Regions from separate parts of the Brachybacterium tyrofermentans genome, predicted to be linked through region 2. Evidence: predicted binding sites of a transcription regulator. Region 2 holds the regulator's gene; each other region holds the start of a gene.

What was found. Region 2 encodes LexA, which represses DNA repair genes until DNA is damaged. Its sites were predicted from a motif close to TCGAACANNTGTTCGA; they were not measured.
Region 1: ABD093_RS08580 (DUF222 domain-containing protein) is a predicted target of LexA. The motif match lies at 6,659-6,674, and genes of this name have one in related genera.
Region 3: ABD093_RS19525 (Rv2578c family radical SAM protein) is a predicted target of LexA. The motif match lies at 6,108-6,123, and genes of this name have one in related genera.

What each region holds. Positions count from the first base shown of each region.
Region 1 covers NZ_BAAAIR010000034.1:204,361-214,956, forward strand. The annotation lists gene ABD093_RS08545 (DnaJ family domain-containing protein) at 1-160, opposite strand, end outside; gene ABD093_RS08550 (SRPBCC family protein) at 157-639, opposite strand; gene ABD093_RS08555 (YncE family protein) at 642-1,799, opposite strand; gene ABD093_RS08560 (GNAT family N-acetyltransferase) at 1,954-2,994, opposite strand; gene ABD093_RS08565 (MerR family transcriptional regulator) at 3,092-4,267, shown strand; gene ABD093_RS08570 (DUF1648 domain-containing protein) at 4,301-4,804, opposite strand; gene ABD093_RS08575 (ATP-binding protein) at 4,821-6,005, opposite strand; gene ABD093_RS08580 (DUF222 domain-containing protein) at 6,897-8,663, shown strand; gene ABD093_RS08585 (NADPH-dependent 2,4-dienoyl-CoA reductase) at 8,783-10,596, shown strand, end outside.
Region 2 covers NZ_BAAAIR010000046.1:205,678-216,273, forward strand. The annotation lists gene ABD093_RS15050 (class I SAM-dependent methyltransferase) at 1-293, opposite strand, end outside; gene hflX (GTPase HflX) at 453-2,021, shown strand; gene ABD093_RS15060 (ATP-dependent DNA helicase) at 2,057-4,087, shown strand; gene lexA (transcriptional repressor LexA) at 4,183-4,878, opposite strand; gene ABD093_RS15070 (peptidoglycan-binding protein LysM) at 5,139-5,444, shown strand; gene nrdR (transcriptional regulator NrdR) at 5,473-5,931, shown strand; gene ABD093_RS15080 (HelD family protein) at 6,112-8,358, opposite strand; gene ABD093_RS15085 (proteasome assembly chaperone family protein) at 8,512-9,489, shown strand; gene ABD093_RS15090 (cold-shock protein) at 9,820-10,023, shown strand; gene ABD093_RS15095 (spermidine synthase) at 10,131-10,596, opposite strand, start outside.
Region 3 covers NZ_BAAAIR010000105.1:47,252-57,847, forward strand. The annotation lists gene ABD093_RS19495 (S9 family peptidase) at 1-1,029, shown strand, start outside; gene ABD093_RS19500 (MetQ/NlpA family ABC transporter substrate-binding protein) at 1,404-2,252, opposite strand; gene ABD093_RS19505 (methionine ABC transporter permease) at 2,326-3,003, opposite strand; gene ABD093_RS19510 (methionine ABC transporter ATP-binding protein) at 3,000-3,731, opposite strand; gene ABD093_RS19515 (OsmC family protein) at 3,860-4,471, opposite strand; gene ABD093_RS19520 (hypothetical protein) at 4,506-5,537, opposite strand; gene ABD093_RS19525 (Rv2578c family radical SAM protein) at 6,133-7,194, shown strand; tRNA gene ABD093_RS19530 (tRNA-Ser) at 7,284-7,368, opposite strand; gene ABD093_RS19535 (hypothetical protein) at 7,453-8,373, opposite strand; gene ABD093_RS19540 (flavin reductase family protein) at 8,432-8,977, opposite strand; gene ABD093_RS19545 (methionine/alanine import family NSS transporter small subunit) at 9,299-9,406, opposite strand; gene ABD093_RS19550 (sodium-dependent transporter) at 9,456-10,596, opposite strand, start outside.

The sequences.
Region 1 (10,596 bases), on a different contig from region 2:
CCACGTCGTCCTCGGCGAGGCGCTGCCGGATCCACCAGTCGGGATCCGGGGAGGCCGGCAGGTCCAGCGGCTTGCCGGTGCCGGGCAGGTCGTCGAAGTCGCCGCGGGCGATGGCCTGCTCGAGCTCGCTCTGGACCCGGGCGTCGTCCCGCGAGCTCATGGCCCGTCCGCACCCTCGGCGAGCAGAGCGAGCCGGTCGAGCGAGGCTCGCAGATTCTCGGCGGTGTAGCCGGCGGCCTTGGCCAGACGCTTCTCGTCGGTCAGCTGCGACCAGTCGTAGGTGTGGGTGACCAGGGTGCGCCGGGCATCGAGCTCCTCGAGCTCCCAGCCCCAGCGGTGCCCGGGCGGCTCCTGGCCCTCCGGCGCCGGCATCCAGGCGATCTCGCGACCCTCTGCGAAAGCGACGACATGGTTCTCGCGCACTCCCCCGTTGCGGTTGGTCATCACGAACACGTCGCCCAGCGCCGTGACCCGCTGCCCGGTGGCGGCCTCGGCGAGGTTGTCGTTCCCGTCCCAGCGCGGCTGCTCCGCCGGATCGGCGATCAGGGCGAAGATCGCTCCGGCGGAGGCGGCGATCTCCCGGGACGCACGGACGACGCGATCTGCCGGGGTGGTCCCTGCTCCGGTGCTCTCACTCATGGTCACATCATCTCCTCGGCGCGGGTGGTGTCGTCGAAGACGTCGATCGACCCCGCGTAGTTCGCGACCCAGATGCGGCGCTGAGTCGGTTCGTAGGTGACTCCGATCGGGTTCTGCCCGACCTCCACCGTCTGGATCTCCTCCATCGTCTCCGTGTCGAACTTGGAGACGGTGTTCGCGTAATAGTTCACCACGTACAGGGCGAGGCCGTCCGGCGAGATCGTCATCGAGCGCGGCTCGCGGCCGGTCTCCGTCTCCCGGAGCACCTCGCCCGTCGCCGGGTCGAGCTCGAGCAGCCGGTCGGAACCGGACTCGGTGAGGTACATGCGGCTCGCATCCGGCGAGAGCACCAGGTGGCGGGGCTTGCGACCGGTCTCCAGCACCAGCTCGCTCTCGCCGGTCACCAGGTCGAGCTTGTACAGCTCGTCGGCGTACATCGCGGTCACGTAGGCGGTGCGGTTGTCCGGCAGCACCACGCTGCCGCGCGGGGCGGAGTCCACCGGGATCTGGCTGGTCTCGACGCCCTCGTCCAGGTCCACGACGGAGACGCTCGAGTCGCACCAGTTCGAGACCAGGGCGATGCTGCCGTCGGGCGAGAGGGAGATGAACTTCGGGACCCGGCCGACCTCGATGACCTGGTCCCACTGTCCGCTGGCGAGGTTCAGGCGGTACACGGCGGAGTTCCCGATCGCGTCGCCGTTCGTGCAGTCGTCGGTGGCCTTCGCGCCCGCTCCGGGGCCCTTGAGCCGGTACTGGGACACGTACGCATAGGCGCCGTCGGGCGAGAACACCGCCTCCACCGGGGCGCCCTGCGTGGCGCCGGCCCGATCCTCGAACCCGAACTCGGACAGGTCCACCTCGTCGGAGACGGTCGCGGTCAGCTCGAGGGTCTCCGCGTCGTACAGCGTCGAGCTGTGGCTGTACATCATGTTGTTCGCGATGACGGTGCCGCCCGGACCGGCGACCACGGACTTCGGCGTGATGTCCCCCGTGATCCGGGTGCGGTCGTCCATGCGGGTGGAGTTGGACGGGTCCCCCGGCGGCAGCAGCGACGTTCGGTGCGCGGCCGCGTCCCGCTCCTGGGCGGGAGCCGAGGCGTTGGCGAGCAGGCCCGTGAGCATCCCGCCGGACATGATGACGGCCATGATCGCGATCATCATGGTGAACTGGTCATGCGGCCGCCCTGGCCGCAACGATCTCCTACGATGCCGTGCCTGCACGCTGGTCCCCCTCGGTCGGTGGCCACGAACCTAGGCCGAGGAGAGCCCGTCGGCGCGGAGCCGACGAGACCTGGGCGTGTCGCCGGGGCCGGCCTCAGTGCTGCGGGCGGCCCTGCAGCGCGATCTCGCGATACGCGATCCGGTACCCGAGCGCCTCGTTGATCGCGATCATCCACGGGTTCACGTGCGAGTTCCAGGTGGCGATCGACCGCACGTGCGGCGCCTGCTCCGTGAGCAGACGGTGCGTGGCGACCTTCAGCGCGAGACCGAGACGGTGACCTCGATGATCGGGCATGACCAGCGTGTTCTCCTGCCAGGCGATCGTCGTCCCCTCCTCCTGCTGGAGGTGCACCTCGCAGTTGCCCACGAAGCTGCCGTCGGGCGCGACGGCGACCGCGATGATCGCGCGGGTGCCCGCGTCCTGCAGCCGCTGGACCATCGTGCGGATCCGCTCGGGCGTGTACTCGGGCGCCTCGTGCTCGACCTCCTCGTCGGGTTCGTCCAGCTCGAGCTGGCGCATGAGCAGCCCATAGGCCGTCAGATGCTCCTCGGGGATGCCGCCGTCCCACAGCTCGAGGCGGTAGTCGCCGATCTTCTCGTCGACCTGGGCCTGCAGCTGATCCAGCAGCGAGGTCTCGAGCGGGAGCGGGAGGATGCGGCACACGGCGACGTTCCTGCGGGAGATCCCGAGGCGCGCGGCGAGACGGTTCGTCGGCACCGACGGGTCATCGGGGTCGCCGTCGGCCGGGATCGCGCCGTAGCACTCCACCAGGGCGCGCCCGGACTCCCGGATCGCCGGGATCAGCGCCTCCTCGACGAGCGCGGTGGCGATGCCCTGCCCCCGGAACGCCGGGTGCACGGAGGCTCCCACCGAGATCGTGTCGAGGTTCTCCTGCTGCGGGAGGTACACCGAGGCGATCCCGGCGAGGACCTCCCCGCCCTCCACCGGCTCGGCGACCGCCACCCAGCGCTGGGTGCGGTAGTAGGGGGTGTCGGTGAGCAGCACCCGACGCTGGGCGAGCGTGAACACCTCGCTGCCGCCGTGCGCCGCCTCGTCCAGCGCGACGTCGAGGGCGCCGTACTGGGTGAGCTCGAGATCGGAGGTGGGGTCCAGAGGACGGATCGAGAAGTGCATGATCGCAGTGCATCACAGAGAATCGGTGCGGGTCGATGGAATATCCGGACACTCCCGACCAGGCACGCTTGACTCTGCCCCGGGGGCAATCCCGAGCGTGGTCCGTGCCGGGAACGCCCCGGTGCCCGAGGACCTCGGGCGAGGCACGACCGAGGAACGCATGGCGAAGGTGGACCGGGATGCACAGCTGCTGAGCATCGGCGGGCTGGCGGCGGCCAGCGGGCTCAGCCCGAAGGCGCTGCGCCTGTACGCCGAGTCAGGACTGCTCCCGCCGCGACGCATCGATCCCTTCACCGGGTACCGCTCCTACGGGGCCGACCAGGTTCGGCGGGCGCAGCTGATCGCGTCCCTGCGAGGGCTCGGGATGGGGCTCGCCCGCATCCAGGTGCTCTGCGATCTCGAGGCTGCGGCCGCCGTCTCCGAACTGCGTTCCTGGTGGCGGCAGGAGGAGGCCGACGCCTTCTCCCGCGGCGCCGCCGTCGACGACCTCGTCCGTGACCTCGGGGAACGTCCCCAGGAGGACACCACCATGACCGCATCCACCGCTGACCACCCCACCGCGTCCCTGCAGGTCGCCACCGCCGCCGAGCGCGGTCCCGTGCGCACCGCCCAGCAGGACGCCGTGGCCACCCGCGAGCTCCCCGGTGGCGCCGTGCTGCTCGCCCTGGCCGACGGCTTCGGCACCGACGACGACCTCTCGGCACGGGTCCTCTCCGCCTTCGTCGACGCTGTCGGGGGTGGCGGGGCCGCCGGGCAGGACCCGTCGGCCGATCCGCTCGCCGCGCTGGAAGCCGCCTGGTCCGCCGCCGAGGCGCTGGTGCCGGCCGACGGGCCCGACGGCGCCACCCTGACGGCGGCGCTCCTCCATGCCGGCCGTCTGCATGTCGCGCACATCGGCGACACGCGCGTGACGCTCGTGCGCGGCACCCGGATCGAGGCGGTCACCCAGGACCACACCCGCCTGCGCTCCCTCGTCGCGGCGGGCCGCATCGCCCCGGAGGAGGTCGCCGCGCATCCGGATCGCGCCGTGCTCAACCGTGCGCTGGCCGCCGGCGCCCCGACCGCTCCGGACCTCCTGATCCGTCGGCTCGAACCGGGCGACCTCGTGCTGCTCTCCTCGGACGGGCTGCACGCGGTGGTCGACCCGTCGGCCCTCGCCGATGCCCTCACGGCGCCGGCCGCCGACGTCGACCAGCTGGCCGACGACCTGGTGGCCCTGGCCCTCGAGGCCGGCGGACCGGACAACGTCGCGGTCGCGCTCGCCCGGATCTGACGGGGTCAGGCAAACGGGCGAGGTGCGTGGCCCTCAGGCGGCTACGCCCTCGTCCGTCCGCGCCGCTCGCACCAGTCGCACGATCCCGAGGACCATGCAGGCCACCAGCAGGACCAGACCGAGAGCCAGGAGGGCCGACCCCGCGCCGTCCGACACGGACCGGCCGAGACCGAGGTACACGACCTGCATGCTGACCAGCGCCAGCACCAGCATTCGCTCGCCCTCGCGGTAGATCGCCTGCGCGTTCGTCTTGGTGATCACCGTCGGATAGTTCAGCATCGACGGGCGCAGGGACAGAACGGCGAGGAACAGGGTCAGGGCCACCATGAGCGCGGCGAGCACCAGGGCCGTGACCTTGCTGCCGTAGTCGTCGGCCGCACCCCCGGGGCCGAAGTGCGTCGCGATCGTCTGCGGCATCGTCCGGTACGCGAGCACGAGCCAGATGGTGATCGTCAGCGCCCCGAGCAGTCCGATCGCGCGCAGGATCCGTACGGGGAGGCTGGTCCGGTACGTCCGGGCAGGTCTCGAGTTCGTCATTCCCCCACGGTAACCATCAGCGGGTGCCGCGGGGGCGCCGCGAGCGATGGGACCGCGTCAGCCCCTTCCCCGGCTCCGTCGCGGCCCCCTCCGCCTGCTCATGGATCAGCGCTGCCCCGAGGTAGGGCAGGGCGAACTCCACGAGGCCGCGGCCGGCGGCGCGGATCAGCTCGTCGTCGATCAGCCGTTCGCGATAGGTGGACTGGTTGCGCGGGTCGATGCCCATGCGCTCGGCGATGTCCCCGACCTTCGAGGGCCCGTCGTCCGCGAGCATCGCGTGGAGGTACTCGCGCTTGCGGGCGCTGAGGCCGCGCAGGGCCGGGCCGTGCACGTTCTTGATCATCGCCGCCACCACGCCGTCGCGCCCGCCGTGCACGTCCTCGATCTCGATCGTGTCGGCGTCGCCGCTGTTCTGCCAGGCCTTGGAGCCGATGAGCTGGATCAGGTACGGGTAGCCCTGCGAGATCTCCCCGGCGAGCACCGCCGCCTCGGGCGTGATGGTCTTCGCGGTGTCGGCGATGGTCATACGGATCGCCTCGGCCGCGGTGCCCACGTCGACGCTGCCCACCTCGATGCGGTGCGCCCGGCGCAGGAAGGTGGTGCGCTCGTGGTCGAGCAGGGCATCGACCCCGGGCCGCACACCCGCGGCGAGGAACGCGACGGCGTGCCCGGACCCGATGAGGTCCTGCACGTGCTGGGTGATCGCATGCAGCTGGTCGCGGTCCACGGACTGCAGCTCGTCGAGGGTGATGAGCAGACCGCCGCCGTCCTCCTCGGTGAGCGCCGCGAGCCGGTCGAGCACCGTGGTGAGCGGTTCTCCTTCGCCCTCGTAGCGCTGATGGATCTCCCGGGACGCGCCTGCTCCCGAGATCCGGGCAGAGGTGAGCCGAGAGGTCTCCGCCTCGGGGTCCAGCTCGCGCAGCCGGGCGATCGCCGTGCCCCGCAGCTCGTCCACCAGCGAGCTCGAGGAGGTGTGCACGCGCAGGTCCGTCCACCCCGCGTCGAGGGCGAGCTCCTTGAACTCGGTCAGCAGCACCGTCTTCCCGGAACCACGCGCCCCGGAGATCAGGATCGCCCGTGCTTCGGGGACGTTGCCGGCCAGCGCCGCCGTGAAGTCCTCGATGGCTTCGGCGCGGCCCGCGAGGATGAACGGCGTCAGGCCGAAGCCCGGGGTGAAGGGGTTACCGGTCCGGTGGTCCATGGGGTCCCGTCTGGAGTGGGTGGGGGTGTGCGGAGGGAGCGGGCGTGCGGAGGGAGCGGGCGTGCGGAGGGAGCGGGCGTGGAACAGTGCCGCGCCCCGACGACTCTCTCGTGTGGGTGACTGTATGTAAAGGGGCCGACGGATCTGCAGGGCGGGCCAGCGGATCTGCAGGGCGGGTCGACGGGCCCAGCCGACGAAACCCGGTCGACGAGACCCGGCCCGGCGGCCGCCACCGCGACCGCGACGCCGACGCCGACACCCCGAGGTTCAGCAGCCCAAATGCGCCATCAGAAGTCCACCACTTCCACCGACAACAATGCGACCGATATATGCACTCCCGAACGCCCCCTCTCCCATTCTTTCCTCCACAGTGGCAGGTTATCCACAAAACGCAGGTCGCACCCTTCACTGACCGAACCCCCTCCCCTGCAGAGCACTCGCGCCTCGGCCCGCCAGCGCGACCTCGAAAATCTGGACACCTTCCACACAGTGACCACTGACCTGCGTTGACGTACGAGACCTCGACCATCTGACCACCTCTCCGACCGCCATGCGCGCAGCCCTCTCCCCTCGGCGTCACTCTCGCCGAGCGTCACCCTTCCTCCACAGTGGGTGGTTATCCACAAATTCATACACAGTGCTGGTTGGGTCTATCGCAAAGGTGTTCGATCGCGTAAAATGAAGTGAAGTCGTCGGCAGTGGGGCCGGTGTTTTCCAGGGGTGGAAGGAGGGGTTGTCGTGGGTGAGGAGTTCGAGCGGGATTCGCTGTCCGATGGTGGGCAGGATGGGCCTGCGAGCAACGTTCCGGGCGACCGCTCCGGCAGTCACTCCGACGGTCCTTCTGGTGCCGCCTCCGATCCGCCTTCCGGTCCCGCCTCTGATTCCAGCGTCGTGCCTGCGGTGCCGGTGTGGCCGGTGCGGGCTCGGCGGGTGCTGACTGCGCAGCGGGTGATCGAGGCGTGTGAGGCGGAGCCCGAGAGCGAGCAGGCGGTGCGGGCACTGGCGATCCACGACAACATGCGTGAGCGTACGAAGCTGTATGCCCGGGAGCAGGAGCTGCTGACGGCGTTTCTGACGCGGGATCCGGAGTCTGATGGGTGCATCGATTCAGCGGATATCTCCGCGTTGAAGGTCGCCACCGGTCTGCGGGCGTCCCTGCATCGGGCGGAGTGCCTGATCCGGGACGCTCACCGCTCCGTCACCCTCATGCCCGGCACCTTCGAGGTCCTGCGTTCGGGTGATCTGCCCGAGGACTTCCATCGTCTGCTGCTGCGCAAAGTACGGGCACTGCCCGATGACCAGGTCCGTGTTGTGGATGAGCATGTGGCGGGGTGGGATCTGGCGTCGATCTCTCGGGATCAATTCGCCCGCCACCTCGGCTCGTTGATCACTATGGTCACTGCGGGCACGATCCCCGTGACCCCGGAATCAGAACGGCGCGTGGACCTGGAGATCATCGACCCGGCGCGGGGGATTGCGACGTTGTCGGTGACGGGGCCGACGTTGGAGATCAAAGCCCTCGCCCACCGCCTCGATGTCGCGGCGCAGGCGATCCAGAAAGCCCAGCGCCACGCCCTGAACGATCAGGACAGCGACGCCCCGATCCCCTTCGATGTTGATGAGGTGCTGCGTCAACGTGGCCGGGCGATGTCTCTGGCGGCGCTGCGGTATGCGGTGCTGACGCAGTCGATGCTCGACACGAATCCGGTGCCCGAACCCGTCTCCCCCTACAAGCTGCTGGTCACGGTGCCGGCGATGACTCTGCTGGGTGAGAGTGACGCACCCGGGGTGATCGACGGCCTGATCCCGGTCCCCGCGGAGCAGGCCCGTGCGCTGGCTGCGGGGCAGGCCACCTGGCAGCGGATCCTCACCGATCCCACCACCGGTGCGTATCTCCCCGTCACCGCCGACACGTATACGCCGACTGCGCAGATGCGTCTCCAGCTCCGCCTGCGCCACCCCGTGTGTGCGGCCCCCGGCTGCACGCGGGCGACGGTGCTCGCCTCGGAGGATGACCACATCGAGGAGTACGACCACGACGATCCTGCCGCTGGCGGCCCCACGTCCCTGGCGAACCTCCACCGGCTCTGCTGGCTGCACCACACGATCAAGACCGCGGGCCTCATCGACCCCGAACGCGACACTGAGCCCGACCCCGGTGCGGACATCAGTCCTGATCCTGCCCCGGACAGGCTCCGGAATGTTCCCGAGGATCCGCCTCGGTTCCCGCCTGCCACGTTGCCTCCCCGCCCGGTTCCGCGCCGGCCGGTCGTCGAGCCCACCCAGACTCGGTGGACGATCGATGGTGAGCTCCGCACCGCGACCTATGAGGAACACGACCTGCTGACCCCTGTCCTCGCCGCCGCACTGGATCGCGCCTGGGACACGCACCTGCGTGCCCACGCCGACGCGGTCCGGATCGCCGAGATCGAAGCCGCACGCCCCGCCCGCGACCGGATCATCGAACAACGCCGCATCGAACGCCAGCGCATGACCGAAAAACGCGGATCACGCGGCCAGTACGACGGACAGGGCGACGGCGCGGGCGACGACGACGGCCTCCAGGAGTTCCTCAAGAACAACCCCCTGCCACCCCTGAAGCCACCGCCGCCCCCACCCCGCCCCTCACCCGACGAACCCGACGACAGCCCCACCTGACTCGGCCATGAGGCGGATGCCCGAGGTGACGACGCAGCGACGGCGGAGCGTCCCGCCGCACCTCACCGGTGACGCACCCTGGTACCGAATCACCCGGCAGACCCTGGCACAATCGCGGCATGGCAACGCCGCTTCCCCACCCCACCGCACCCCGCTCGTACCCGACCCTGCTCTCCCCCCTGGACCTGGGCCGCTTCGAGGTGCGCAACCGGATCGTCATGGGGTCGATGCACGTGGGCCTCGAGGACCGCACCTCCGATGCCAAGAAGCTCGCGGCATACCTCGGCGAGCGCGCCCGCGGCGGCGCCGGGCTGATCGTCACCGGCGGGTTCTCCCCCGACCGCACCGGCCGGCTCACCCCGCGCGGGGCCCAGGCCACGGAGCGCACCCTGCGCAGCCATCAGCTGGTGACCCGCGAGGTCCACGAGGCCGACGGCCGCATCATCCTCCAGCTCCTCCACGCCGGCCGCTACGCGTTCCACCCGCTCGCCGCGTCGGCAGGCCGGGGCCGCTCCCCGCTCTCCCCGTTCCGGGTCCGTCGCCTCACCCGCCGCGGCGTCGGACGCACGATCGACCACTTCGCCGAGGCCGCCCGCCATGCGATCGCCGCCGGATACGACGGTGTCGAGATCATGGGCTCCGAGGGCTACCTCCTCAACCAGTTCCTCGCCCCCGCCACGAACCGTCGCCGGGACCGCTGGGGCCGCAGCTCCGAGGGCAGGCGCGCGATGCCCTTCGCGATCACCTCCGCAGTGCGCGAGGCGATCGGTCCGGATGCCCTGCTCAGCTACCGCATCTCCCTGTTGGACCTGGTGCCCGGCGGGCAGACCTGGACGGAGACCACGGCCCTCGCCCAGGGCCTCACCGCACGCGGGGTGGACGTGCTGTCCACCGGCATCGGCTGGCACGAGGCCCGGGTCCCGACCATCGTGACCTCCGTGCCTCGCGCCGCCTTCACCCAGCAGACCAGCCTGCTGCGCGAGCTGGTCGACGTACCCGTCGTCGCCTCGAACCGGATCCACGACCCTGCCGTCGCCGAGCAGGTCCTCGCCGATGGCCAGGCCGACCTGATCTCCATGGCCCGCCCGCTGCTGGCCGACCCGAACCTGCCCGCCAAGCTCGCCGACGGCCGCGCCTCCCAGGTGGTCGCCTGCATCTCGTGCAACCAGGCCTGCCTGGACAAGGTGTTCGACGGCAAGCGCGCCAGCTGCCTGGTCAACCCCCGCGCCGGCCACGAGACCGAGCTGGTGCTGCGCCCCGTCACCCAGCGTCGGGCGCGCAAGGTGGCCGTCGTCGGCGCCGGCCCGGCCGGACTCGAGGCCGCCCTCGCCGCCGCCGAGCGCGGCCACGTCGTCACGCTGTTCGAGGCCACCGGCGAGATCGGCGGCCAGCTGCGTCTGGCCGCGCGCATCCCCGGCAAGGAGGACTACGCACAGGCGCTCCAGTCCTGGCGGATGCGCCTCGCCGCGGCCGGGGTCGGGATGCGTCTGGACCTCCGCCCCAACGCGGAGGACCTGCTCGGCTTCCACGACGTCATCATCGCCACCGGGGTCACCCCGCGCGAGCTGGACCTCCCGGGCGCCGGTTCCGCAGCGGTTGACGGCGCCGACGGCCCGACGGTGATCAGCTATGCCGACCTGCTCGAGGGCCGCGCCGAGGCGGGCCGACGGGTCGCGATCATCGGCGCCGGCGGCATCGGCGTGGACGTCGCGGAGTTCCTCACCTCCGCCCGACCCTCCCCCACCCTCGATGTCGCCGCCTGGCGTACGCACTGGGGCGTCGTCGATGCCGATGCCCACCGCGGCGGCGTGATCCCCCGCCCGGACGGCGACCCGGACGACGGCCGGCTGTCCCGCGAGGTCCACCTGCTGCAGCGCAAGGAGACCCGGATCGGCGCCGGACTGGGCCGCACCACTGGCTGGGTGCACCGCGC
Region 2 (10,596 bases):
CGAGCGCGCTCGCTGACGTCGACCGCCCACACCTCTGCGTCAGGATGCGTGATCGCTGCGGTCAGGGCGATCGGCCCCCAGCCGCATCCCAGATCGAGGATCCGTGCCCGCGCCGGCGGCTCCGTGATCTCGTCGAGCCGGTTCAGGAGCACGGCGGTGGCCTTGTCCACACCGTGCCCGCTGAACACGGAGGCGCTGGAGACCAGCTCGAGGTCGCGGCCGGCCAGGCGCACCGCAAGCGGGAAGCGCCGGGCATCGGTCGTCGGGGAAGGGGTGAAATAGTGCTCGTCCACCTGAGCAGGATACGGACTCCGACGGCCCGGGAGGAGCACGTCGAGGAAGGATGACCACAGCACCGCTATCCGCTCACCGCAAAATGCCTCGACCACGGCCCGCGGTCGTGGGACTCTTGTCAGGACAGTTCGTCCCCCATCTTGAGGAGTGCCCCGACCGTGCCCATCGCCTTCCATCCCGAACCCGACTCCGACACCGACGTCGACGGGACCACCACGGGAGGGACCGGGGCCGCGGCGCACACCGACAGCGCAGGCACCCCGGCCATCCCGGAGGAGACCGCGCCGGCCGTGGGCCGACGAGACGCGCTGACCCAGCGGATCCTCTCCCGCAGCGCGGCATCCGCCACCTACGATTCCTCGTCCGACGGGGAACAGTACGACCTCGCCGACCGTCAGGCTCTGCGTCGCGTCGCCGGGCTCTCCACCGAGCTCGAGGACGTCAGCGAGGTCGAATACCGACAGCTCCGCCTCGAGCGAGTCGTGCTGGCGGGTCTCTACACCTCGGGGAACACCGGGGAGGCGGAGACCAGCCTGCTCGAGCTCGCCGCGCTCGCCGAGACGGCGGGCTCCGAGGTGCTCGACGGCGTGCTTCAGCGTCGTGCACACCCCGACCCCGCGACCTTCCTGGGCAAGGGCAAGGCGGCAGAGCTGGCCGAGATCGTCGCCGCCAGCGGTGCTGACACCGTGATCGCGGACGGCGAGCTCGGCCCCGGCCAGCGCCGCGCGCTCGAGGACATCGTCAAGGTGAAGGTCATCGACCGCACCGCGCTGATCCTGGACATCTTCGCCCAGCACGCCAAATCCCGCGAGGGCAAGGCGCAGGTCGAGCTCGCCCAGCTCGAGTACCTGATGCCGCGTCTGCGCGGCTGGGGCGATTCCATGTCCCGGCAGGCCGGCGGTCAGGTCGGCGGCGCGGGAGCGGGCATGGGCTCTCGAGGCCCCGGTGAGACCAAGATCGAGCTGGACCGTCGTCGGATCCGTGATCGGATGTCCAAGCTGCGCCGCGAGATCAAGGCGATGACCCCGGGGCGTGAAGCCCAGCGGGCCGACCGCCGCCGCAGCCAGGTGCCGGCGGTCGCGATCGCCGGCTACACCAACGCCGGCAAGTCCTCCCTGCTCAACCGGCTGACCGGTGCCGGGGTCCTCGTGGAGAACGCGCTCTTCGCGACCCTCGACCCGACGGTGCGCCGCTCCACCACCCCGGACGGCCGCGAGTTCACCTACGCGGACACCGTCGGCTTCGTGCGGCACCTGCCCACGCAGCTGGTGGAGGCCTTCCGCTCGACCCTCGAGGAGGTGGGCGACTCCGATCTGCTGCTGCATGTGGTCGACGCCTCCCATCCGGATCCCGAAGGCCAGATCAAAGCCGTGCGGACCGTGCTCGGCGAGGTCGAGGGCTTCGATGTGCCCGAGGTCATCGTGCTCAACAAGGCGGACCTCGCCGAGCCCGAGACCATCGCCCGCCTGCGCAGCCAGGTCGAGGACTCGATCGTCGTCTCGGCCCGGACCGGCATGGGCATCGAGGAGCTCCGGGATCTGATCGCCGAGCACCTCCCGCGCCCGGCGGTCGAGGTCGAGGTGCTCGTGCCCTACTCCCGCGGCGACCTGATCGCCCGCGCGCACACCACCGGCGAGGTGCTCTCCGAGGAGCACGTGATGGAGGGCACGAAGCTCCATGCCCGCGTGGATGAGGCGCTTGCCGCAGAGCTGCACGGCGCGGCCTGAGGGGTCATCGGATCCGGCGCGGATACGCTGATCCGATGACCACCGCCACCGATCATGAGGCCGCCCCCGGGGCAGCCGATATCCAGCTGTCCACCCTCATGGAGGCGGCGGTCGAGGCGATCGGCGGCGTGCCGCGCCCCGGCCAGCAGACCATGGCGGAGGCGGTCGACACGTCGATGTCCGGAGGCCGCCACCTGCTCGTGCAGGCAGGCACCGGCACCGGCAAGTCGCTCGCCTATCTGGTCCCCGCGCTCCGCCATGCCCTGGTGAGCGGCCGACCAGTCGTGATCTCCACCGCGACGATCGCCCTGCAGACCCAGATCGTGCGCAAGGACCTGCCGCGCCTGGTCGAGGCGGTGGCCCCGCACCTGCCGCGCACGCCCACCTTCGCCCTGCTCAAGGGGCGTGCGAACTACCTCTGCCGGCACAAGATCGACGGCGGGTACCCGGTGGACATCGACCCCGGCGCGCTGTTCGCCGAGGCCTCGACCGATCCGTCGCGCTCGGGCAGCGAACGCCTGGGGGACCAGGTCAAGCGCCTGCGGGAGTGGTCGGAGGAGACCGACAGCGGAGATCGTGACTCCTTGGAGGATGCGGTCTCCGATCGTGCCTGGCGCCAGGTGTCCGTCACGGGATCCCAGTGCCTGGGCGGGACCTGCCCGATGGTGGAGTCCTGCTTCGCCGAGCGCAGCCGCGAGCTCGCCCGCGAGGTGGACATCGTGGTCACCAACCATGCCCTCCTGGCCATCGACGCCTTCGACAGCCACGGCATCATCCCCGAGCACGACGTGGTCGTCTTCGACGAGGCGCATGACCTCTCCGGGCGCGTCACCAGCGCCGTCACCGATGTCCTGAACCCGGGCATGCTGCGCGGCACCGTGCGCGACTTGCGCGGGCTCGGCGTCGCCGGGACGGCCCTCGACGATGCCTCGGAGGAGCTGCGCGAATCCCTCGAGCTCGCCCCCGACGGCCGCGTGATCGGTCCCCTGCCCGACCGCCTCGCCGATGCGATCCAGCAGCTGCGGATCGAGGCCCGCACGGCCCACTCCGACGCCAAGGACGCCGGTGACGACACGACGACGGGGACCGCCGGCACCCGCAAGACGGTCCGCGCGAACCTGCAGGAGATCATCGACGTCTGCGAACGCCTGGGGGCCCCGGCCGACGACGACGTCGTCTCCGTCTCCCATTCGCAGGCCACGGGGCGTTCGAGCATCCAGGTGGCGCCGCTGAGCGTCGCCGGTGCGATGCGTGGGGCGATCCTCGAGCACCGCACTGCCGTCCTGACCTCCGCGACGCTCGCGCTCGGGAATCGCTTCGAGCCGGCCGCCGGCGAGGTGGGGCTGGCCAGGGTGGACCGGATCGGTGCCGAGGAGGTTCCGATCGCGGCGGACACCGGTGCCTGGGCCGGGGTGGACGTGGGGAGCCCCTTCGACTACCGCCGCCAGGGCATCCTCTACACCGCGCGCCATCTCCCGCCGCCGGGACGGGAAGGGCCCTCGACGGCGATGCTCGATCACCTCACCGAGCTGGTGGAGGCATCGGGTGGGGGAGCGCTGTGCCTGTTCTCCTCGCGCCGCGGCGCCGAGCTGGCCGCCGAGCATGTGCGGGCCCGCCTGGACCTCACGATCGAGGTCCAGGGCGAGGACTCGATGGCGAACCTGGTGCGCAACTTCCGGGAGGACGAGGACGCCTCGTTGTTCGGGACCCTCACCCTCTGGCAGGGGGTCGATGTCGCGGGGCGGGCGCTGCGCCTGGTCACCATCGACAGGATCCCGTTCCCGCGTCCCGACGACCCTCTGACCGCGGCCCGGCAGGAGCGGATCAGCCGTCACGGGGGCAACGGTTTCATGTCGATCTCCGCGCAGCACGCGGCACTGCTGCTGGCGCAGGGGTCCGGGAGGCTGATCCGGTCCCAGGAGGATCGCGGGATGGTCGCGGTGCTCGATCCGCGGCTGGCCACTGCGCGGTATGCCGGATTCCTCCGAGAGTCGATGCCTCCGCTGTGGCCCACCACGGATCCCGAGGTGGCACTGGGGGCCCTGCGGCGTCTCGCGGAGGGCTGAGCCCCTCGACGTCGTCAGGAGGCAGGCCGAGCGGAGGCCCTCGACGTCGTGATGCGTCAGACCGAGCGGAGCCCCTCGACGGACGTCGTCATGCGTCAGACCGAGCGGAGCACGGCCACGACCTTGCCGAGGATCTCGGCGTGGTCACCGAGGATCGGGGCGAAGGACGGGTTGTGCGGCATGAGCCACACGTGGTCGTCACGCTGCACGAAGGTCTTCACGGTCGCCTCACCGTCGATCATCGCGGCGACGATCTCGCCCTTCTGCGCCTCCTTCTGACTGCGCACCACCACCCAGTCCCCATCGCAGATCGCAGCGTCGATCATCGAGTCGCCGACCACCTGGAGCAGGAAGAGGTCGCCGTCGCCGACCAGCCGTGAGGGCAGGGTGAAGATGTCCTCGACCTGCTCCTCGGCGGTGATGGGGACGCCGGCCGCGATCCTTCCCACGAGGGGCACGGAGACCGAGTTCGGGGTGATCTCGGGTGTGGACGGGAAGTCGGGCGTCCCGTCGTCACCGGGCATGACGACCTCCATCGCGCGGGGGCGCTTGGGGTCGCGGCGCAGGAAGCCCTTGCGCTCGAGGGCCTGGAGCTGGTGGGAGACGGAGGACGAGGAGGTCAGGCCCACCGCGTCACCGATCTCGCGCATGGTGGGCGGGTAGCCGTGCGCGGCGATCTCGGCAGTGATGGTCTCGAGCACGAGCCGCTGCCGAGGCGTGAGCCCTGCCGTCACTGGATCCTCCACGGCGTCGTCGCGGACCCGGCTCGGCTTGGGGGTGCTCGGCGTCATGGTGCGGGCCTCCTGGCTTCGTCTGTCGGACCCTTGCGGTTCCGTTGTCGTGTTGCCCAGCCTAGGGCGGCACGCACGGGATTCCAAACAGGTGTTCGAGGTTCCTCTTGCGTGTCGCGGCGATGGGGGGCTACAGTCGCACAGACATTCGATCGAACAGGAGTTCGGACATGCATACGAATATGGCTACGGTTCTTCCCCTCCCGCAGCACCGTGATGAGCGGGCTGAGCGTTCTGCTCGATCGGACGTTCGACTCGTCATGACCCGGCGCGGCCGGATGCTCCTGACGGCGATCGCCTTCCTGCTCGGGCTCGCCGTCGCCGCGGCGGCACTGCTGGTGTTCGGCATCCCCGCCGCTCTCGCCGGCGGAGCCGACGATGATGCGGTGACCGTGACGGTCCAGGAGGGCGACACCCTCTGGGGCTACGCCGAGGAGTATGCGCCGGAAGGGATGAGTCCCCATGAGTTCGTCGTGGAGGCGCGCACTGTGAACCAGCTTCCGACCGGACGGGTGTCCGTCGGTCAGGAGCTCGAGATGCCCGTCTTCGACGGCGCATCGCGCTGATGCGGGTGCGGGCCGGTATCCTGAGGGGATGCACTGCCCGTTCTGCCGCCATCCCGACTCGCGAGTCGTGGATTCGCGTACCTCCGACGACGGTGCGACGATTCGTCGCCGCCGCCAGTGCCCGAACTGCTCGCGTCGATTCTCGACCTCGGAGACCGCGTCGCTTTCGGTGCACAAGCGCTCCGGCGTGAGCGAGCCCTTCAGCCGGGCGAAGGTGATCTCCGGGGTTCGCAAGGCGTGCCAGGGGCGGCCGGTGACCGACGATCAGCTCGCCATGCTGGCCCAGCGCGTCGAGGAGGACATTCGCTCCAGCGGGCAGGCCGAGATCGATGCCCATGAGGTCGGTCTGTCGATCCTGCAGCCGCTCCAGGAGCTCGACCTGGTGGCGTACCTGCGTTTCGCCAGCGTCTACCAGGCCTTCGATTCGCTCGACGATTTCGACGCGGCCATCACCCGACTGCGCGCCGAGGCGACGACGGCGGGCTGATCCGCCGGCATCGCGGCCGGAGTCAGACATATCTGTCCGGTCCGGACACCAACTTCTGTGGATTCTGTGGAGATGGTCCAGGGCCGTCCCCGACTGTGCATAAGATATCCCTCGTGCACTCTTGCAGTGCACACCTGATCGGCGGTCGCGGAGGGGAAGCCGCGGCCGCCGATCGCCGTTTCAGGCGGGAGCGATGCCCGCCGGGAGCTCCCGCGAGTGGACCACGCCGAGATGACGCGTCGCGCGGGTCATCGCGACGTAGAGGTCGCCGGCCCCGTGGGCTTCGATCAGCTCGATCGGTTCGAGGATGATCACGCCGTCGAACTCCAGCCCCTTGGCCTCCTGGGCGGTCATCACCGCGATGGCGTCGTCGACGCCCGAAGAACCCTCGCCCACGTCCGGCAGTTCGCTGCGCCTGCTCAGCTCGGCGAAGAGGTCGGGGACCCGCTCCGACGCGGCGATGACCGCGAGCCGTCCGATGCCCTCTTTGTGCACGACCTCGACCGCATCGGCGGCCACCCGGGCCAGGTCGATCTGCTCGCTGCGCTGGATCAGGGGGTCCCGGTCTCCGTCACGCACCGAGCTGACCTCGGTGACGGGCAGGTTCTGGGCATGCGCCATCGCCATCGCGCGATCCATGATGCGGCTCGGCGTGCGGTAGTTGACGGTCAGGTGCTCGACCTGGAGCCGGTCCTGGATGTACGGGCTGAGGGCGTCGCTCCACGAGGTGGTGCCTCCTGCAGAGGAGGTCTGTGCGACGTCGCCGACCACGGTGAAGGACTTGGTGGGTGCTCGTCGCATCAGGGCGCGCCAGCTCATGGGCGAGTGCTCCTGGGCCTCGTCGACGACGACATGGCCGTAGGTCCAGCTGCGCTCGGACGATGCGCGCTCGGCGAGCGTGCGGCCGTCGCGGACCCGGTTGACCTGGTCGGCGAGGTCCTCGGCGCGCACGATCCCGGAGCTGTCGATGTTCTCGATGACCTTCCGGGCGTAGTCGACATCCGCCTCGCGCTGCGCGGCCGCGTCGCGGGCGCGGGCCTCGGCTGGCGCGGAGTCCTCGCCGAGGAGCTCGGCGACCTCGTCGAGCAGCGGGATGTCCTCGACCGTCCAGGGGGCGTCCTTGGGGCGCACCAGGCGTTCGATGCTCTCCGCGAGCGCAGGCGGGGCCGCCGCACGCAGACGATCGGGTCGGGAGAGCAGGATCCGTAGGAACCCCTGCGGCGTGTAGGGCAGCCAGGCCAGGTTGAGCTGTCTCTTGATCTCGGAATCGTTGCGGAGGTCCGACAGGAGGTCCGGGCGATCCTCGGGCACCACGGTGTGGCCGCCGGCGGCCAATGCCTTCTCGTACGACTCGGCGAGCCGGTCCATCGCCACCCGCACGAAGATGGTGCGTGCCATGTTGTGCGGCTTGCGCGACGCGCGGGCCTCGCGACGGGCGGCGCGGAGGGCGCTCCGGGTCAGGGTGATGGGCGTGCCGTCGATGCGCAGGCGGATATCTGCGTCGGGCACGATCTGGCGCTGTCGGATCGCCCGGTCGAGGAGCTCGGCCATGGCGATGTCGCCCTTCAGCGCGGCGATCTCGTCCTCATCGTGGAGGAACGTCTCGATGCCCGGGTACAGCTCGCCGGGGGTGAGCATCACGACGCCGGATTCGCCGAGGCTCGGCAGGACCCGTTCGATGTAGCGCAGGAACCCGGGGGTCGGCGCCATGATCAGCACGCCGGTGTGCTCGAGGCGGCGGCGATGGGTGTAGAGCAGGTAGGCCGCCCGGTGCAGGGCGACCGCTGTCTTCCCTGTGCCCGGACCGCCCTGGACCACGAGCACGCCACGGTTCTCGGAGCGGATGATGCGGTCCTGCTCGGACTGGATCGTGGCGACGATGTCACCCATCCGCCCGGTGCGGTGGCCGGAGACGGCGGCGAGCAGAGCGCCCTCGCCCTGGAGCACGACGTCGTGGTCGGCCTCCTCGAGCACGGACTGGTCCAGAACATCGTCCTCCAGACCGTTGATGGTGCGGCCGCGGCTGATCAGATGCCGGCGCAGGCGCACCTGCTGTCGGTCGGTGCTGGTGGCCTGGTAGAAGGCGGCGGCAGCGGGGGCGCGCCAGTCGACGAGGAGCTGCTCGCGCTCGGCGGTGAACAGTCCGATGCGGCCGATGTAGTGGCGTTCCGCGTCATCCATGTCGAGGCGTCCGAACACCACGGCGCGTGCGACGGATCGCAGCAGCGCCAGCCGGTCCTCGTACAGCGCCATGAACGAGTCCCGTTCGGACCGGTTCTGGTGCGTCGAGGCGTTCTGCGAGGCCTGCATCTGCTCGAGATTGCGCTCGACCTGGTCGATCAGCACGTCCAGGCGTGCGTAGAGGCGATCGGCATAGGCTTGCTCGTGCGCGATCTCCCGGTCGATCTGTCCCTCAGCATCGTCCACGGATCTGCTCCCTCTGACGGTGAATCCTTCCGCCGGACCTCACGGGAAGGACCCAGGGTCGGCGGAGCACAGTGGTCCATTATGGTGGACAGGCCTGGATGTGCGTGCCATCCGGCACGTGACATCCAACCGGCCGCGAGGGAGGAGACGCTGATGCGTGACCCGCGTGACCTGTACCGTTTCGAATCCGCCGATGTGCTGGCGGAGGTGCCGCGGACCGGTCTGACCTTGGTCCATGCTCTGCCGGGTCTGGTGGATGCCGGCAATGCCTGCCGGATCGCCTCGACCTATCTGCGCGACGAGCTCCGCCACCTCCGGTTGGTCACGTTCGACATGGACGAGCTGCTGGACTACCGGGGGTCCCGCCCACAGGCGGTGTTCGACGGGACCTCGTACACGAGCGTCGACATCCCGGAGCTCACGCTGTCCCTCATGTACGACGAGTCGGATCGCCCCTTCCTCTTCCTCGACGGGCCGGAACCGGACCTCCAGTGGCGTCGTCTCGCGGAGGCGCTGACGGACCTGGTCGAATTCTTCGACGTCGAGCGCGTCGTCGGCATGCAGGCGGTGCCCATGGCGGTGCCACACACCCGGCCGATCGGGCTCTTCGCACATGCCAACGATCCCGCCCTCCTGGGGCGGCCGTCGACCCGGCCGACCCCGGCGCCGGGCACGATGCTCGGAGACGACGAGGACGACTCCCCGGAGATCCTGGTTCCGGCGGCCTTCGGCGCGCTGCTCGAGCTGCAGCTCGGTCGCGCCGACCATGCCGCCATGGGCTACGCCGCCCAGATCCCGCACTATCTGACGCGCACCGACTTCCCAGCTGGGGCGCTCGCCCTGCTGCGTCGGGTGAGCGATGCCGCGGGCCTCGACCTGCCCTTGGTCCATCTCGGCGACCTGACAGATGCCGCCACGGTCGCCCTGCAGGGGACCCTCGAGCAGAACTCCGAGGTGCGCCAGATCGTCACTGCTCTCGAGGAGCAGTACGACTCCCTCAGCGAGGGCAGCGACCAGTCCCCGCTCTCGACCACGATGGATCTGCCGACGGCGGAAGAGCTCGGGGAGCACTTCGAGCGATTCCTGGCGGACCACGACGGGGAGAGTCCGGACGAGCCCCGTTCGGCCTGAGCCGGGGCCGACGCCTGCAGTCCTTCGTGGAGCCGGGATTCCTGGAGCCGGACCGGATATCCCGGCGCTGGGCCGTAGTTTCGACAGCAGACCGGCAAGTCGTTACCCCTTCGTGACCGTTCGGTCGACTTCGCAGTGTGAACGGGGACACTGCCGTGGCAGAATGGCGGCGTTACGGAGATGCAGGTTTCGCAGGACAGTCCGTCGAAGGTGCTTCGGCACAGCAGTACGGCTTGCACCTGACGTCTTCCGCTTCGGCGGCGGGCGGTTTCCCGTGGCACCGCGATCGCGTACCGCGATCGTTGATGGACGACACAGAAGGTGACAGGTATGGCACAGGGCTCGGTCAAGTGGTTCAACGCCGAAAAGGGCTTCGGATTCATCGAGATCGACGGAGGCGGCGCTGACGTCTTCGTGCATCACAGCAAGATCGACATGGACGGCTACCGCGCGCTCGACGAGGGTCAGCGTGTGGAGTTCGAGGTCAGCCAGGGCGACAAGGGCCCGCAGGCCGAGCAGGTTCGCCCGGTCTGATCGACGGCAACCCCGTTAATCTCACGGACCGGCCAGGAGCACATGCTCCTGGCCGGTCCGTCGTCGTGTAAGGAGTCTGTGGCCTGTCCGGTGGCGGCGCCTCGACCTCAGGCCTGGCCGAGCACCCGTCCGGCCCGTGTGAGCGCCTGGACCTGGGAGGGCTGGGCCAGGCGCACGGACACCGCATCCGAGCGCAGATCGCGGTCGATCCCCTCGGGCAGCGGGCGGTTCGAGGCCAGGAGCACGCAGTTCCCGCGGCGCTTCCCGGAGAGGTGGGCCGGCTCGGCGATGACGCCGACGTGGGGGAAGACGGCGCTGAGGGTTGCGACCTCATCGGCCATGAGCCCGGTTCCCGGGGGAGCGGCGCAGTTCGCGAGATAGAGCCCCCCATCGCGCAGCACGCGAGCTGCGTGCTGCGCCGTCTGGACGGTGATGAGGGACTCCGGCGTCATCGCACCGGAGAACACGTCCCGTACCAGGACATCGAACCGATCGTCCCGCCACGCCGTCAGTGCGTCGACGGCATCGTCGATCCGAAGACGGAGCTGGGGCGAGCGGGGCAGGTCGAACCAG
Region 3 (10,596 bases), on a different contig from region 2:
GACCACGGCCGCGGCTCCGTCTGGATCGGCGGGGTCGACGACCCGGCACCGCGACGCCTCGTCGGCGGCCCGGAGCAGGATCTGGCGTTCTCGTCGGCATCGGTCGCCGGGGGAGCAGTCATCGCGTCGACCTCCGGGATCGACGTGGCGCCCTTCCCGGTGCGCATCGACCCGGCGACCGGGGTTGTCGAGGAGCTGCCGAACCCGGCCGCCTCCCTGGCCTCCGCCGGCACGCTCACCGAGGTCGCTGCGACCGCCGAGGACGGCACCGATTTGCGCGCCTGGCTGCGCGTCCCCGAGGGCGAGGGCCCGCACCCGCTGGTGGTCTTCGCCCACGGCGGCCCGTGGGGATCCTGGAACGCCTGGACCTACCGCTGGAACCCGAACCCCTTCGTGGCCGCCGGCTACGCCGTGCTGCTTCCGGACCCTGCGATCTCCACCGGCTATGGCCAGGCGATGATCGACCGCGGCCAGCACGAGCTGGGCGGCGCCCCGTTCACCGACATCATGGCGCTCACCGACGCGGCCGTGGAGCGGACGGACATCGACGCCGAGCGCACCGCCTTCTCCGGCGGCTCCTACGGCGGCTACATGGCCAACTGGGTGGCCGGGCACACAGGCGACCGCTTCCGCTGCATCGTCACGCACGCCTCGCTGTGGGACACCGAGTCGATGGGTCACACCACCGACAACGCGGGCTGGGAGCGGTCGATGCGCGACCAGAACCAGCAGTACAACCCCAAGGACTACGTGGGGGACATCGTCGCCCCGATGCTGGTCATCCACGGCGACCGCGACTATCGGGTGCCGATCGCTCAGGGCCACGCCCTCTGGTACGACCTGCACGAGTTCTCGGCGACCCCGCGCGACGCCGACGGACGCACCCGGCACCGCTACCTGTACTTCCCCGACGAGGGCCACTGGATCCAGGGCCGCGGGAACGCACAGGTCTGGTACGAGACCTTCCTGGGGTTCCTCGACGAGCACGTGCGCGAGGTGGCCTGGGCCCGACCAGCGACGCTGGGCTGAGGCGCACCGGCTTCGCGGCGCGCGTCGAACGGGACGCCCTGGCAGGGGGAGGCGGAGGGGGGTGCCCTGACCGTCCCAGCCCGGACACGCCGGAGCGGGCTCGCCGAAACCACTGGTATGCCCCACCTGCGGGACGTATCAGTGGAATCGGTGGGCGTGTGCTGTGCCAGCGGGACGATCCACCAGGCGCGGTGCGGCATTCCCTCGATATGTCCCGTTAACGGCACGTTTCGGCGGTTTCGGCCTGCGTGTCGGGCAACGTCGGCGCCTGTCGCGGTGGCCTGCGCCGGCTGGGCCTGCCAGCGTGGCCTGCGCCGGCTGGGCCTGCCGGCGTGGCCCCGACCGAGAACGCCGCGGCCTGCGCCGGCACCCTGTCAGAACGAGGGGAGCAGGGTCTCGCTGTGCTCGTCCTCGAGGAAGGTGCGCACGGCGTCGCTGGTCATCGCCCGGCGCAGCACCTGGATCTTCTCGGAGTCCTGGTTGTCCTCACGGGCCACCAGGGAGATCGCGAAGCGCTGGTCGACCTTCTCCTCGAGGAGGATCGCGTCCGCCGGGGTCAGGCCCACCTTCGAGATGTAGGTGGGGTAGTTGTAGACCATCGCGATGCCGTCCTCGTCGTACGCCGAGGCCAGGTTCAGCAGATCCACCTGCACGAACTCGAGCGCCAGGGGATTGTCGACGATGTCGCCGACGCGGCCCTCGAAGCCGGCGTCCTCCGGCAGGGTGAGCAGCCCGTGCTCGTGGAGGATCGCGAGCGCCCGTCCCTCGTTCGAGGCGTCGTTGGGGATCGCGATCTTGGCGCCCTCGGGGATCTCGTCGGCGCTCTCGTAGGCCTTGGAGTAATAGCCGACCTTCGCGTCGTAGATCGGCTCGAGCAGCACGAGGTCCGCGTCGTTCTCGGCGTTGAACGCCTCCATGTACGGCTTGTGCTGGGCGAAGTTCGCGTCGACCTCGCCGTCGGCCAGGAGCCGGTTGTACTGGACGTTGTCACTGACCTGCACCAGCTCGATCGTGTAGCCCTCCTCCTTCGCGACCGTCGCGGCGGTGGTGACCACGTCGGTCATCGGTGGCAGGTGCGAGGCGACCTTGATGACGGCGTCCTCCCCGGAGCCACCGGAGTCGCCGGAGCCACCGGAGCCGGACCCGCCGCCGACGCCGCAGGCGGCGAGGGCGAGCGTGGAGGCACCGGTCAGGGCGGAGAGGGCGAAGAGGCGTCGGTTCATGAGAGGACTCGTTTCATCGTGGGGGAGGGCCGTGGGGCGCTCGCCGGGGGTACCGAGGGTGCGGGATCGCCGGTCAGCGACCGCGTTTGTCGAGGAGCCGGGCGAGCAGGGTGCCTGCCCCCTGGATGAGCATCACGGCCACGATCATCAGGACGATCGTGGTGTACATGAGGTCGTACTCGTAGGTCTGGTAGCCGTAGCGGATCGCGAAGTCGCCCACGCCGCCGCCGCCGACCACGCCCATGATCGTGGAGTAGCTGACCATCGAGATCGTGACGGTGGTCAGGCTCAGCACCAGGCCGGAGCGGGCCTCGGAGTACAGGAAGCGCACCACCAGCTGCAGCGGACCCGCGCCGAGGGACCGGGCCAGCTCCACGGTCTGCTCGGGCACGTCCAGCAGGGTCTGCTCGGAGAAGCGGGCGTAGAGAGCGGCGGCCACGAAGGCGAGCGGCACCGACGCCGCGGTGGTGCCGAAGGAGGTTCCCACCAGCCAGCGGGTGATGGGGATCAGGGCCACGACGAAGAGCAGGAAGGGCACCGAGCGCACCACGTTCACGTAGGTGTTCAGCACGCTGTGCAGCCAGCGGCGCTCGAAGGGCCCGCCCGGGCGGGAGAGGTACAGCAGGGTGCCCAGGGGGAGGCCGACGAGGACCGCCGCGAGCATCGAGTTGCCCAGCATGTAGCCGGTCTCCACGATCGACGTGATGATCTCGCCGCGGTACTCGCCCAGCCGGGTCAGCAGATCGTTCATGCCAGGTGCTCCCGGGCGCGGTCGGCGTAGCTTCCGGTGCGCTCGCGCGGCGGGGGAGGCGTGACATCGAGGAGGGCCGCCAGGTGCCCGCCCTCGAGCACGGCGGCCCGGTCGCAGGAGGCCTTGATCACGTCGAGCTCGTGGCTGACCAGCACGATCGTGGTGCGGAACTCGGTGCGCACGTCCCGCAGCACGGCCATCACCTCATCGGTGTGCCCGGAGTCCAGGGCAGACGTCGGCTCGTCGGCCAGCAGTATCTGCGGCCTGGTCGCGAGCGCTCGCGCGATCGCGACGCGCTGCTTCTCGCCGCCGGAGAGCCGGCTGGGATGCTTGTCGCGGTGGTCGGCCATGTGCACGAACTCGAGCATCTGCAGGGCGGTATCCCGCCCGCGACGCCCCTGCAGACGCAGCGGCATCGAGACGTTGTCCAGGACGGTCGAGTTGCCGAGCAGGTTGAACTGCTGGAACACCATGCCGATGCCGCGCCGCCGGGCGCGCTGGGCACGGGGCCGGAGAGTGCTGAGGTCCTCGCCGTCCACCAGCACGGTGCCCGACGTGGGCGCCTCGAGATGGTTGATCAGGCGCAGCAGGGTCGATTTCCCGGAGCCGGATTCGCCGACGACGCCGAACATCTCGTTCTCGGTGATCCTGAGGTCGATGCCCTCCAGGGCGGTCACGACGGACCGGCCCTGCGGGAAGGTCTTGGCGACGTTCAGGAACTCGATCATCGGCTCTCACGAGGGGGAGGGTCGAGCTGTGCGCCGGGGCCGGAGGGCCGAGGAGAGGCGGCTCGAGAAGGTTCCTTCAGCGTACCGAGCACCCTGGTCAGGGGGCTATGCGGTGCATCACGTCGGCCTCAGCCCTGAGCGGACTTCCACGCTCCGTCGGGCGCCTGGAGCTCGACGACCGGCTCGCCCGAGCCGCTCAGCAGCTTCGAGACCGGGCAGCGGGCATGAGCGGCATCGAGGAGCGGCTGCGCCTCGTCGGGCGCCATCGCGTTGATCGTGACCAGCGCGCGGGGCGCGAACCGGTATCCGCCCGACGGGTCCCGGTGCAGGCCGACCTCGACGCTCACGTGGCTCCCGTGCGGCAGGCCGTGCTCGGCGAGGACCACGCGCAGGGTCTCGCCGAGGCACGTGCTCCAGGCCATGGCGAGGAGCTGCTCGGGGTTGAACCCGCGTGCCGGTGCCGTCGGCCCGCCCGTGGGGAGCAGGACCTCGGGGGTCGGCAGGGCCTCGGAGGTCGGCAGGGCCGTCGCGGGCACCTCGGCGGCTGGGCGCTCGCCGCCGGGGCGTGCTGCGGCGGGATCCTCCGCGGCGAGCGCGGTGGGACCGTCGTGCACGCGCACCTGGCCGGAGGTGCCGCCGATGTTGTCCACGCGGGCGACGTACAGCGCATCGGCCCGAGGGCGGTGCGGAGCAGATTGGTCCGGACTCGTGGCCGGAGCCGGGGTCGAGGGCTGCACCATGCTCCCAGGCTAGTGGGTGACGCGCCCGGCGGGATCACGCCACCTGATCCGACGGCGCGAGCCAGGTGTTGCACTGAGCGACATCGCCGTCCGATTCCAGACCGACCGTCAGCCAGTGCACGCGGGACGCCGGCTCGAGGCTGTGGGGCTCGTCCTCCGTGGGCCAGGTCGACTCGTCGAGCAGGGTCTCGATCATCTCCGGCGTGGGCTGGGCCTCCGCGGGCAGCTGCATGGTCGAGGCCGCTGCGAGGCAGCGCATCTGCAGGTTGTACCGGCGCCAGGCCTCCTCGGCGCGCTCCGGGTCGTCCGCGAGCTTCTCGTCGAGCGCGTTGAAGTAGAACGCCAGCGAGCTGTTCCAGGTCAGCGTGTTCATGTACTGGTACGACAGGTCCCACGCGTACGCGCCCGGCACCGCGGCGGGATCGGTCTGCTCGGCTCCGGTGCCGTAGCCCGCGGGCCAGTAGATGGTGAAGTCGGGGTTGCAGACCCGCGGGAAGTCCTCCTCGAAGGTATCGGGTTCGCAGGGGGAGCTGGGGATGTCCGGGTAGGTGTAGACCTGGACCGATGGCCCGTCCCAGGGCAGTCCGCGGTCGGAGCTCGCGCTGGACCACAGGAAGTCCAGGCAGTCGTTGGCGGCGTCCAAGGTCGCCTGCAGCTCCTCCACGGACTGCTCGACCGGCGTCTCGGGGATCTCGCAGCTGCTGACATCGGGCAGGGACCCCGTGGTCAGCGGGTTGTTGGCCATGACCGCCCAGACGTCGTCGGCGTCGCCCTCCACGGTGTCGAGCGGGGAGATCCCGACGAACGTCGACTCCGCCGGGTCCGTCGAGAAGTCGGCCTCCGGAGGCTGTGTCGAGGTCGATTCTGGGTCCGACGGGGCGGCGGTGGAGTCCGGCCCGCCGCCGCGCTGGAGCGTGAGGTAGAGGACGCCTCCACCGATCACGAGCAGCAGCATGGCGATGCAGCCGAAAGCGACCGCGATCAACGCCCAGCGGCGCCCGGGGGACGGCTGCCGTCCCGGGGTCTGCGGGCCGTCGGGGCCGACGGAGCCCGGTGGGCCGCCCATGCCCGTCGGACCGCCTGGGAAAGTCGGACCGCCTGGGGCCGTGTGCCCGCCCGGGCGCGCCGGACTGCCCGGTCCGCCGTAGGGGGAGGCGCCGAACTGTCCGTTGTGCTGCGGAGCAGGGGACGATGCGTTGTCGGGGGAGGCACCGGGGTGAGCGTTCGGGTGGGGCTGGTCCGCTCTCCACGCCTGGTGGGTGGCGTCGGGATCGACGCCGTGCGGGCCGGGTCCCTGCGGATCGGGTCCTTGCGATCGGTTCTGGCCGTCTCCGCCCCCGTACCCCGGTGGCCCGTCATACGGCGCGCCGTCCCCTGTGCCCGACATGCGTTCCCCCTCGTGTTCCCCGGCCGTTGCAGATCGCAGGATATCCGGGGCGGACGCAGCGGGCAGGGGAACTGTGGGCTCGGGGCTGCGGAACTGCCGGTGCCGGCCATCCAGGCGCGCACGAACCGGGCCGCCTCGCACCGCTGACGTGGGCTTTCGCGGAGATCGACGTCGGAGGTCCCGATGCGGTCACGAGGTGGCACCCGTCGGCCTCCACCCAGGATGCGTGCGCGCCGCCTTGACAAAGGATCGAACACGCGTTCGACTGTGCAGTATGCGATGGAGTGGACAGGCGATCGACGGCGAGCAGCGCTCCCAGGCCCTTCTCGGGATGAAGGGTCTGGTGCGCAGCGTGCGCACCCCTGAGTTCCAGGGCGTCACCTTCCACGAGGTGACGGCGAAATCGGCGCTGAACCGGGTGCCCGCCTCGAGCTCGATGCCCTTCGCATGGAGCGTCAACCCGTATCGCGGCTGCTCCCACGCCTGCGTCTACTGCTTCGCGCGCAGCACGCACACCTATCTCGACCTCGATGCGGGTGCGGACTTCGACCAGCAGGTCATCGTGAAGGTCAACGTCGCCGAGGTGCTGCGCGCCGAGCTCGCCAAGCGCTCCTGGAGCCGCGAGCTCGTCGCGCTGGGCACCAACACCGATCCCTATCAGCGGGCCGAAGGGTGCTACGGGCTCATGCCCGGGATCATCTCCGCCCTCGCCGACAGCGGCACCCCGATCTCGATCCTCACCAAGGGCACCCTGCTGCGGCGGGACCTCCCGCTCCTGACGACCGCCGCGGACAGGGTCCCGGTGGACCTCTCGATGTCGATCGCCGTGTTCGACGACGACCTGCAGAAGACGATCGAACCGGGCACGCCGACCACCGCCGCGCGGCTCGCGACCGTGCGCGCCGCGGCCGACGCCGGCTTCCGCGTGACCGTGTTCCTCATGCCGATCATGCCGTGGCTGACCGACTCCGACGCCCAGCTCGACCAGGCCCTCGCGCGGATCGCCGAGGCTGGTGCGGAGCGCGTCGTCTTCGGCGCCCTGCATCTTCGGCCGGGGGCCAAGGAGTGGTTCCTGCAGTGGATCGAGCGGGAGCATCCCGAGCTCGCCGCCGGATATCAGCGCTTCTACGGCCGGGAGTCCTACGCGCCGGCGAGCTACCGCAAGAACCTGTCCCAGCGGGTGCGACCGCTGCTGCAGCGCCACGGCCTGGACATCCATGAGGACGAGGATCAGCCCGAGCAGCGGCGGGCGGCCGCCGGCAAGGTCGCCCGGGCCGGCAGGGTGCGGTCCGCGCCGGCGGCGCTCGACCTGGTCCCGCAGCCGTCACTGTTCTGAGTGGTGCAGCTGTTCTGAGATGAGCACCTGTTCGGGGACGAGCAGGGACGAAAATGCCCCTCACCGCCAGGTGAGGGGCATTTCTTCGGCGGAGGATAGGGGATTTGAACCCCTGAGGGCGTTAACCCAACACGCGTTCCAGGCGTGCGCCATAGGCCGCTAGGCGAATCCTCCAGCGCTCGTAAGAGCAGGCATCAGCGTACCCGACACCCAGGGGTGGTGCGAACCGAGCGGGCGCAGGTCACACTGCGTGCCCGCTCAGGGCTCCAGCTCCTCGAGCTCGACCAGTCGCAGATCGTACTGATCGATGCTCAGGGCAGTACGCAGTGGCACCTCGTGGGACGAGCCGACGACGAACAGAACCCGTCCGCCGGGGACCGCGCCTGTCGCCGACCGCAGTCGCGCCGCGATTGCCAAGTTTCTCGCGCGCCAGTTCGCCAGCATCACCCGGCGCAGCCGAGGAGTAGTCCCTCCGCCGACGAGTCGCTCCGAGCTCTCCAGACGTTCGGTCGTGGCCCGCACATCATCCGATGCGTAGAACCGCCATTGAGCCCAGAGATCCTCCGCGAGCTGCGGCGGAGAGATAGCCTCCGCGAGCAGACCGGAGACCTCGTTCTTGTAGTCCTGGAGCTCCGCCTCGAACCCCTCCGGCAGGGGGTCGATGTTCTCGACCCCGGCGTGATCATCGACGTGGGCGACGCAGTCATGGCCGAGCTCTCGGGCGATGTGCGCGTCGATCGAGATGGTCTCCCGACGTCGACCCGCGAGGTCGTCGAGGAACTCTCGGACGGCTTCGTCGAGGTTCGCCTCCTGATACGGGAGCAGCAGGGCATTGATCGGCTCCCGTGCGCGGAGCCAGGCAAGGACTCGTTGGGTCAGCGATGTGTCGGGAGCGCAGGCTTCGCGCCGCGCGGCCCAGGCCTCGCCGGGGGTGGCGTCGAGCAAGGAGGCTCCCCGCCTCGCGTCCACGGCCCCGCCGACCTGGAAGTCTGCGAACGTCCCGCCCCGCTGCTCGTACTCGACGACGAGGTTCCCCGGCAACGCCTCGATCGCCACCAGGTCCGGCCTCCAGGAGAGCAGGCGCTCGCGGGCGTGGGCCACCACGGGCTCCGGCGTCGTCGCGGACAAGTGCGCGGTCGGGACGATCAGGAGCTCCGTGCTCGGCGGGGGAGAGGGCATCGTCGGCCTTTCTGCGCTGGAGGCACGGTCAGGCTATCGAGCGGAGCCCTCGAATGGCTCAGATCTCGTACTCGAGGAGCTGGTGGTAGGTGCGGTTGCGGTAGACCAGCGGCTCGTCGTTCGCGATCTCGGCGCGGTCCGCGGCGACGATCACGAGGTGGCTGCCGCCGGCGGGGACGCGCTCCAGGATCCGTCCGCTGATCCAGCCCGCGGTGCCGCCCAGCACGGGCTCCCCGGTGGGCAGCTGGTGCCAGTCGACCTGCGCGAACCGGTCGATGCCCGAGGTCGCGAACACGGCGGAGACCTGGCGCTGGTCCGCGGCCAGCAGGTTCACCGTGACCGTCTCGGCCCCGCTGAGCGCGGGCCATGACGACGAGGTGTCGTTGATCGAGAAGGCGAGCACCGCAGGCTGTGCGGACACGGAGATCACCGAGGTGGCCGTGAAGCCCACGGGTCGGGTGCCGTCGGTCAGGGTGACGACGGCGACGCCGGCGGGGTGACGCCCGAACAGCGCGGCGAAGGTCGCCCGGTCCAGGGTTCCGTCGGCGGCGTTCGGCCCGTCGGCATCGGCGGGGCGGTGGCTCGTGGTGGCATCGGATGACATCGGAATGCCTCCTCGGAATCGTCGGGTCGGGCAGGAGCGCCCCGGGCAGCGCGGTGCTCGGGAGGGCGTTCGTCCGACTGTAGAGAGCGCGGCGCGGTCGACGCCACGAATGTGACGCCGGAAGACATCGGACGGGACCGGAGACGCGGACGACGGTCGAGGGACCGGTGGGAGTGCGGAGCGGGAGTGGGGCCTGGTGCGGTTCCTGCGACGAGAGGACCGATCCGCGAGTGCGGATCGGTCCTCTCGTCGCAGAACTGGGCGTGCTCTGCGTGTCCGGCGTGTCCGGCGTGCCCGGCGAGGCGGGAGACGCCCGCGGGGTCAGTCGCCCTTCTCGGGGTGGCGGACGATGTTGACGACGGCGGCGACGAGGCCGCCCCAGACGGTGATGATCGCGATGGACATCATGACGATGGCGGAGACGGACATGGTCACTCCTTCGTGAAGAGGGTCGACAGGATGGGGATCGGCACGGGGCTCACCATTCGGCGGACCGCAGCTCGTGCGGGGTGGTGGCCTCCGGCGTGGAGACCAGGCCCTTGCCGGCGACGGCTTCGGGGGCGACCGGGTCGCCGTCGGAATCGTCCTTGTACAGGTTCGACCCGGCCGGCCACGGGATCAGCGACAGGCCGATCGCGACGACGACCAGGCCGATCGCCATCAGCCACCCGAAGACGAAGACGAACCAGCCCGGGTATTCCCCGTAGGTGGTCGGAGCAGTGAGCAGATCGCGCGTGCTGAGGACCAGCGAGACACCAAGCACGATCGGGGCGATGCCACCCACGCACACCAGCCACCAGTTGCGAATCGGGAAGCTGCCCTTGAGGTTGAGGTGGTCGCGCAGGGTGGGCAGGCCCCGCACCACGTAGGTGACGATGATCGTGGAGACCGCGGCGGCCGCGACGATGCCGTACTCGTTGGCCCACTTGTCCAGCACGTCCAGCAGGGGCAGGCCCATCGTGGTGGAGAACAGCGCCGTGGAGACCACGGCGAGCGGGATGCACACCCACAGCGTCGCGGGGATGCGGGCGAAGCCGAATTTGTCCTGGATGGCGGCGATGACCACCTCGACGATCGAGATCAGGGAGGTGAAGCCGGCCAGCACCAGCGAGCCGAAGAACAGCACGCCGATCACGGCGCCGGCGGGGGCCTCACTGATGATCGTCGGGAAGGCGACGAACGCCAGGCCCGGACCGGAGGTTACGACCTCGTCGATCGCGACGCCCTGCGCCTGCGCCATGAAGCCGAGGGCGGAGAACACGCCGATGCCGCAGAGGATCTCGAAGCCGGAGTTCGCGAAGCCGACCACCAGACCGGAGCCGGTGAGGTCCGTCTTCTTCTTGAGGTACGAGGAGTAGGTGAGCATGATGCCGAAGGCCACGGACAGCGAGAAGAAGATCTGGCCGTAGGCAGCGATCCACACCGTGGGGTCCAGCAGCGCGGCCCAGTTCGGCGTGAACAGCGCGTCCAGGCCGTCGATCGCACCCGGGAGGAACAGGGCCCTCACCACGAGGATCACGAACATGATCACCAGCAGCGGGATGAACACGACCGAGCTGGCGGCGATGCCCTTCTGTACGCCGAGCGCCATGACCACGATGACCGCGAGCCACACCACG